One region of the Streptomyces sp. ITFR-6 genome, then DNA from elsewhere that is predicted to be linked to it. Evidence: riboswitches for the same ligand, from Rfam matches in the RefSeq annotation. Region 1 holds a riboswitch; the other holds the start of a gene.

The links. A riboswitch is a leader RNA that binds a small molecule or an ion and turns the genes downstream of it on or off. The one in region 1 is predicted to bind cyclic di-AMP.
Region 2: another riboswitch for cyclic di-AMP. It lies ahead of RLT59_RS08300 (M23 family metallopeptidase); the one in region 1 lies ahead of RLT59_RS13825 (C40 family peptidase).

The regions. Positions count from the first base shown of each region.
Region 1 covers NZ_CP134612.1:3,111,255-3,115,322, reverse strand. Annotated here, with positions in the region: gene RLT59_RS13835 (C40 family peptidase) at 1-655, opposite strand, end outside; gene RLT59_RS13830 (hypothetical protein) at 1,013-1,366, shown strand; gene RLT59_RS13825 (C40 family peptidase) at 1,390-2,580, opposite strand; cyclic di-AMP (ydaO/yuaA leader) riboswitch at 2,579-2,744, opposite strand; gene pcrA (DNA helicase PcrA) at 3,000-4,068, shown strand, end outside.
Region 2 covers NZ_CP134612.1:1,856,604-1,860,671, reverse strand. Annotated here, with positions in the region: gene RLT59_RS08310 (M16 family metallopeptidase) at 1-954, shown strand, start outside; gene RLT59_RS08305 (M16 family metallopeptidase) at 981-2,363, shown strand; cyclic di-AMP (ydaO/yuaA leader) riboswitch at 2,575-2,740, shown strand; gene RLT59_RS08300 (M23 family metallopeptidase) at 2,754-3,557, shown strand; gene RLT59_RS08295 (GntR family transcriptional regulator) at 3,743-4,068, shown strand, end outside.

The DNA.
Region 1 (4,068 bases):
CCGCGCCTCGGCCGCCGCCGTCGGAGGCGTCGTAGGCGGCGCGCTGGGCGGGGGAGAGGCGGGCCAGCAGTGTGCGGGCCTCCGACAGCTTGGCCCGGACCGTCGCCCTGTGCTTCTGGAGGTCGGCCTGGCGGGCGGTGAGCTCGGCCAGCTGCCCCGCCGCCTCGGAGCGCAGCTGCGCCACGTCCGCCACCTGGCGCCGCACGGCGCGGAGCTCGTCGGCCCGGCCGGACGCGGCCCGCTCCACGTAGGAGGCGCGCTGGAGGTACTGGTCGGGGTCGGAGGAGAGGGCCAGCTGGAGGGACGGATCGAGGCCGCCCGCGCGGTACTGCGCGGCGGCGTACGAGCCCAGCGCCTCGCGCGAGGTGTTGAGCCGCTCGGTCCTGCGGGCGGCCTCGTCGCGCAGCGCGTCGATCGACTTGGCGGTGGCGGCCGCCTTCACCTTCGCGCCGTTGTACTGCTCGGTGGCGACCTCCGCCTCCCGGTACAGCCTGTCCACCTCGGCCTTGACCTGGGCGGCGGTGGGCGTCGGCTCTGCGTGCGCGGATCCCGGCAGTGCGGCAGCGGTCGCGGCCCCGGCGAGGGCGAGGGTCGCTGCGGTGCGGGCAGCAGAGCCGGTGTACGGGCGCTGCTTTGGTTTCCGGTGCGCGGCCACGAGGGCGGTGGTCCTTCCTGTCGACTGCCCGCCGGGGCCTACCGGCGGACCCGCCCGGTCCGGCGGCGGGTCACCAACAGGGGGAGCGGCCCGCCGCCGGATCTCTCGGCGGGGCGACCGGGCGGCGCCGTCCGGGTGCGGAGCGGCGGTGATCCGGTCACCTGGTAGGGACGCTAAACCCGGGGCACGGGGAAGAGTCGTAATGACGCTTATTGCCCGAATTTGGCGGTGCGTTGTTTCTGAATGACAGGAAAAATTGCACCAGAGCCAGGCAATTGGTGCATTCATCATTCAAGCGGCCAGTAAGTAGCACCTCACTGCGGAGGCCTGCTAAGGGCAGGGCTAGGGTGCGGAACCATGCGTGTACTCATCGATGTCTTCGTCGCTCTTCACATCATCGGAATCGCCGCCCTGCTGGGAGGTTTCCTCACGCAGATGAAGGCGATGAGCGCGGGGACGGCCCGGTTCGTACCGGGGATGCTGCACGGCGCGCTGACCATGCTGGTCACCGGAATCGCCCTGGTCGGGCTCGACCAGGCCGACGACCACCCCGTGAACAACGTCAAGATCGGCATCAAGCTGCTGATCCTCGTCGTCATCCTCGGGCTGGTCTACGTCAAGCGGGACGAGGAGAAGGTCGAGAAGGGCCTCTTCGCGGCGGTGGGCGGACTGACGGTGGTCAACATCTTCATCGCCACGCTCTGGACCTGAGCGCCCGCCGCGGCGACGACGGTCTAACCGGGGCGCACGCTCCCGTAGATCGGCATGTAGTAGATCGACTCCTCGCGCACATTGGCCCCCGGCTTCGGCGCGTGGATCATCATGCCGTCGCCCTTGTAGATCCCGACGTGGCTGATGTCGTTGTAGAAGAAGACCAGGTCCCCGGGCTGAAGGTCCTCCGTGGCGATCCGGGTGCCGACGTTCACCTGGTCCCAGGTGGTCCGGGGAATGGTGACGCCCGCGGCCTTCCAGGCCGCCTGGGTCAGCCCCGAGCAGTCGTACGAGGACGGGCCGGTCGCCCCCCAGACGTACGGCTTGCCGATCTGGGCCCTGGCGAACGCGAGGACCTTCTCGGCCTTCGTCGTCGCGCTGCTGTCCGAACCGGAACCGGTGCCCGTGCCGGAACCGGTGCCGGAACCGGTGTCCGAACCCGTGCCCGTACCGGAGCCCGTGCCGCTGCCGCCGGCCTCCTTGGCCTTGCGGTCGGCCTCCGCCTTGGCGGCCGCCTGCTTCTTCGCCAGCTCCTTGGCCTTGCGCGCGGCCTCGGCCTTCTTCTTCTCCTCCAGCTCGGCCAGCCGCGCCTTCTCCTGCGCGGTCAGCTTCGACAGCAGCGTGCGCGCCTCGGTCAGCTTGTTCTGCACGTTCTGCTTGCTGGTGCGCAGCTTGGTCTGCGACGCGGTGAGCGTCTCCAGGCTCGTCACCGCCTCCGCCCGCTTCTTCGACGCCTCCGCCTGCTTCGTACGGAAGTCCGTGACGGCCTGCTGCTGGTTGGCGGCCATCCGGTTCATCAGGTGGGTCTGGTCGAAGAACGACTGCGGGTCGTTGGCCAGGAAGAAGGTGGCGGTCGGCGCGAGCGCGCCGTCGCGGTACTGGGCGGCCGCGTAGTTCCCGAGCGTGCGGCGGGCGTCGTTCAGCTTGTCGGCGCGCTTGGCGATGTCGTCCAGCAGCCCGTCCACCTTGGCGCGCTGCGCGGCGGACGCCTCTTTCGCCTCGTCGTAGTGCTGGGTCGCGGTGCCCGCCTGCCGGTAGAGGTCGTCGACCTTCTTCTGGACGTCCTCGATGCTGGGCTTCGGGGCCGGGGCCGCCAGCGCGCTCTGCGTGGACAGCAGGGTCACGGAGGCCAGAGCCGCCGTCGTGAACCCGATGGCGGGGGTGGTGCTGCGCACCCGGAGGCGCGGTTTCCGATGCGATGCCAAGACCGGCATTTCCTTCCGTGGACCGCCTACCGGGTTAGCTGTCGGGTTCGGGCGGAACGGAAGGCTGCCCTACGGTCCTGGTGGGGGGTTGCGGACCGATTCACCCCGGTGCTGCGTGTGGGTCCCCGGTTCCGGACCCCGTACGGGCGGCCCGGATTCGGCGTGGACGCCCGCTCGGCGTGGTTCGCCTCTGGGGGTACGGCCGTCCGAACGAGCACGCTAGCCAACTCATGGTGTCGCTGTGAAGGTTGATGTTCGATATGCCCGATACATTTTCGTGACCTTGCGGAACCCGCGCCGCACGGCCGGGCGCGGCCCGCCCTTTCCCTACGCAGGGTGCTCCGGACATCGCCGTGTGTGGCTCCGGAGGTACGGGTTCTGCCATGCGGGCCCGGGGTGTCAGTAGGGCCGCCTAGACTCGGACAGCGATGAGCAGCCTCTTTGACGACAGTTTCCTGGCCGGCCTCCAGCACGCGGAGGACGGGCCCCCGCCGCCCCCCGAGGACTCCGCACCCGAAGCGGTGCCGGAGGACCTCTTCGGAGGCGTGTTCGACGGGCCCCCGCCGCCCCGCGACGCGTACTACCGCGACGGGGCCCACCGCCCGGTCATCGACGCCGCCGCGCTGCTCGACGGGCTGAACACCGAGCAGCGTGCCGCCGTCGTGTACGCGGGCTCCCCGCTGCTCATCGTCGCCGGGGCCGGTTCGGGCAAGACCCGGGTGCTGACGCACCGCATCGCCCACCTGCTGGCCGAGCGCGGGGTGCACCCCGGCCAGATCCTGGCGATCACCTTCACCAACAAGGCCGCCGGCGAGATGAAGGAGCGCGTCGAGCAGCTCGTCGGCCCCCGCGCCAACGCCATGTGGGTCATGACCTTCCACAGCGCCTGCGTCCGGATCCTGCGCCGCGAGTCGAAGAAGCTCGGCTTCACCTCCTCGTTCTCGATCTACGACGCGGCGGACTCCAAGCGGCTGATGGCCCTGGTCTGCCGCGATCTCGACCTCGACCCGAAGCGCTTCCCGCCGAAGTCGTTCACGGCCAAGGTGTCGAACCTGAAGAACGAGCTGATCGACGAGGAGACCTTCGCCGGACAGGCCACGGACGGCTTCGAGAAGACCCTCGCCCAGGCCTACGCGATGTACCAGTCCCGGCTGCGCGAGGCCAACGCGCTGGACTTCGACGACATCATCATGACGACGGTGCACCTGCTCCAGGCCTTCCCCGACGTCGCGGAGCACTACCGCCGCCGCTTCCGGCACGTCCTGGTCGACGAGTACCAGGACACCAACCACGCCCAGTACACGCTCGTACGGGAGCTGGTCGGCCCGGCCGGCGCGGCCGACGCCCCCGGCGAACTGTGCGTCGTCGGTGACGCCGACCAGTCGATCTACGCCTTCCGGGGCGCCACGATCCGCAACATCCTCCAGTTCGAGGAGGACTACCCGGACGCGACCACGATCCTCCTGGAGCAGAACTACCGCTCCACCCAGACGATCC
Region 2 (4,068 bases), 1.3 Mb from region 1:
GTCAAGAACGAGCGCCGGCAGCGGTACGACAACGTCCCTTACGGCACCGCGTTCGAGCGGCTGACCGCTCTCGCGTACCCGGAGGGCCACCCGTACCACCACACCCCGATCGGGTCCATGGCGGACCTGGACGCGGCGACCCTCGATGACGCGCGGTCCTTCTTCCGTACGAACTACGCGCCCAACAACGCGGTGCTCTCGGTCGTCGGTGACATCGACCCCGAGCAGACGCTCGCCTGGATCGAGAAGTACTTCGGCACCATCCCGTCGCACGACGGCAAGCAGCCGCCGAGGGACGGCTCGCTGCCCGAGGTCATCGGCGGTGAGCTGCGCGAGGAGGTCCACGAGGAGGTCCCGGCGCGCGCGCTGATGGCCGCCTACCGGCTGCCGCACGACGGCACCCGGGAGTGCGACGCCGCGGATCTCGCGCTGACCGTGCTGGGCGGCGGCGAGTCGTCCCGGCTGCACAACCGCCTGGTCCGCCGCGACCGGACGGCCGTCGCGGCCGGGTTCGGGCTGCTGCGGCTGGCCGGCGCGCCCTCGCTCGGCTGGCTGGACGTCAAGACGTCCGGCGGCGTCGAGGTGGCGCAGATCGAGGCCGCGGTCGACGAGGAGCTCGCCCGGTTCGCCGAGGAGGGCCCCTCGCCCGAGGAGATGGAGCGCGCCCAGGCCCAGTTGGAGCGCGAGTGGCTGGACCGGCTCGGTACGGTCGCGGGCCGCGCCGACGAACTGTGCCGGTACGCCGTGCTGTTCGGTGACCCGCAGCTCGCCCTGAGCGCCGTGCACCGGGTTCTCGACGTCACCGCGGAGGAGGTCAGGGCGGCCGCCAGGGCCCAGCTGCGGCCCGACAACCGGGCGGTGCTGGTCTACGAGCCGGTCGAGCCCGCGGGGCCCGCAGACGAGGCGGAGACCGCCGCCGACGACACCGACGCGCACGAAGGGGCGGACAAGTGAGCGACGCTGCCGTGACTGGAGTTTCGATGGAGTACCACCCGCAGCCCGCCCCCGGGACGGCCAGGCCCTGGGCCTTCCCCGCGCCCGAGCGCGGTGCCCTGCCCAACGGCCTCACGGTGCTGCGCTGCCACCGCCCCGGCCAGCAGGTCGTCGCCGTCGAGGTCTTCCTGGAGGCCCCGCTCGACGCCGAACCCGAAGGACTGGACGGGGTGGCCACGATCATGTCGCGCGCCCTGTCGGAGGGCACCGACAAGCACAGCGCGGAGGAGTTCGCCGCCGAGCTGGAGCGGTGCGGCGCCACCCTGGACGCCCACGCCGACCACCCCGGCGTCCGGGTCTCCCTTGAGGTGCCCGCCTCCCGGCTGGCCAAGGCGCTCGGCCTGGTCGCGGAGGCCCTGCGGGCACCGGCCTTCGCGGACAGCGAGATCGAGCGGCTGGTGAACAACCGGCTCGACGAGATCCCGCACGAGCAGGCGAACCCGGCCCGGCGCGCGGCCAAGCAGCTCTCCAAGGAGCTCTTCCCGGCCACGGCCCGGATGTCGCGGCCGCGCCAGGGCACCGAGAAGACCGTCGAGCGGATCGACTCCGCGGCCGTGCGCGCCTTCTACGACGCCCACGTCCGCCCGTCCACCGCGACCGCCGTGGTCGTCGGTGACCTCACCGGCATCGACCTGGACGCCCTGCTCTCCGACACCCTGGGCGACTGGTCGGGCAACACCGCCGCGCCCCGTCCGGTCCCGCCGATCACCGCCGACGACACCGGCCGGGTGGTCATCGTGGACCGCCCCGGAGCGGTGCAGACCCAGCTGCTGATCGGCCGGATCGGCGCCGACCGGCACGACAGCGTCTGGCCGGCCCAGGTGCTCGGCACGTACTGCCTGGGCGGCACGCTGACCTCCCGGCTCGACCGGGTGCTGCGTGAGGAGAAGGGCTACACCTACGGCGTGCGCGCCTTCGCCCAGGTGCTGCGCTCCTCGGCCCGGGACTCCGCCTCGGGGGCGACCGGCGCCGCGATGCTCGCCATCAGCGGCTCGGTGGACACGGAGTCCACCGGACCGGCGCTGGAAGACCTGTGGAAGGTGCTGCGGATCCTGGCCGCGGAGGGCCTGACGGACGCCGAGCGCGAGACGGCCGTGCAGAACCTCGTGGGCGTGGCACCGCTGAAGTTCGAGACGGCCGCCTCCGTCGCGGGCACCCTCGCGGACCAGGTCGAACAGCACCTCGCGGACGACTACCAGGCGCAGCTGTACGCGCGCCTGGCGGAGACCGGCACGGTGGAGGCCACGGCGGCCGTGGTCAACGCCTTCCCGGAGGACCGGCTGGTCACGGTCCTCGTCGGGGACGCCGCACAGATCAAGGAGCCCGTCTCGGCTCTCGGCATCGGAGAGGTCTCGGTCGTCACCGGCTGAACTGCCACCGCCCCCGACAGCGGGGCGGGGGCGAGGCCCTGGCGGGTCGTCTGCCGCCAGGGCCTCCCTTTATGTCCGCTTTGGTGGAGAGGTTGCCTGTCTGCCCTGTGGGATGCGCTACAAAACCGCCTGTCCGTTTGGTGCGGGGAAGTGCCCCCGCTTAGCGTCGGCGCGGCTGTCCGTCACTCGTATGCCGCATCCGCGACGTACCGGGCAGCCATCGCCGAGTCCCCGTCAGGCGCGAGCCGGGGGAGCCGGGGACCCACGCAGTCCCTGGGGTGAATCGGATGCCCACGCCTCGACGAGGCCGGGACTCCGTAGGAGACCTTCCTGCTCCGAACCCGTCAGCTAACCCGGTAGGCGAGAAGGAAGGAAAGGACCAGCCACTTCATGGCGTTCACCCGTGCCACGGGGAAGCACCGTGCCCCGTGCCGTATGACGCGCCGCGGCGCGAAGGCGGTCGGCATCGCGACCCTGGCGACCACCGGAGTCATCGGCTCGCTGGCCTCCCCGGCGCTCGCCGCGGACACCGAGGCTCCCGCCGCCGACACCGGCCTCTCCCAGATCATCGCCATCGAGGGCGACCTGGCCGAGCGGATCGACGCCCAGGCGGACGCACAGCGGCACCAGGCCGACGCCGCCGCCGAGGCGAAGGCCAAGGCCGAAGCCGACGCGAAGAAGAAGGCCGAGGCGAAGGCCAGGAAGGCCAAGGCCGAAGCCGCCAGGGCCAAGAAGGCCCGCGAGAGCGAGGCGCGTGCCGCCCGCTCCGCCGAGCGCGCCCGGCTGGGCACCTTCCAGCTGCCCGTCGCGGGTTCCTACGTGAGCACCGGCTACAAGTCCAGCGGCTCCCTTTGGTCCTCCGGCAGCCACTCCGGCATCGACTTCCACGCCGCGTCCGGCAGCTCCGTCGTCGCCGTCGGCGCCGGTACGGTCGTCGAGGCCGGCTGGGGCGGCGCGTACGGCAACAACATCGTGCTCCGGATGACGGACGGCACGTACACCCAGTACGGCCACCTCTCCTCGATCGCCGTGTCCGTCGGCCAGAGCGTCGGCCAGGGGCAGCGGATCGGCCTCTCCGGTGCCACCGGCAACGCCACCGGACCCCACCTCCACTTCGAGGCCCGCACCACCCCGTCGTACGGCTCCGACATGGACCCGGTCGCGTATCTGCGTGCCCACGGCGTCACCGTCTGACCGACGCGAAGCATCTCACCGAAGGCCCCGGCGACGCGCCGGGGCCTTCAGCCGTACCCGCGTCCGGAACCAAAAGATATTCATGAATTTCCGCCCGGCATCGGAAATGCGTCCGCATTGCAATAGAGTCACAGGACAGGCGTCGATCGGCCGCGTTTCGCGGGGATTAAGGCGGAGGTTCGGACATGCGCATTCCGGCGCATTCGGTATGCACGGCAATCCGTGACGACATCGTCTCCGGTGTCTTCGAACGCGGCAGCCGACTCACCGAGGAAGTGCTCGCACGCCGTTACGGGGTTTCCCGCGTCCCGGTGCGTGAAGCGCTGCGCACCCTGGAGTCCGAGGGCTTCGTGGTCACCCGCAGGCATGCCGGGGCCTGCGTCGCAGAGCCCGACGAGCAGGAGGCGGCGGACCTGCTTGAGGTCCGGATGCTGCTGGAGCCGCTCGGCGCGGCCCGTGCCGCCCAGCGCCGCACAGACGCCCACCTCAAGGTGTTGCGCGGCCTCGTCAG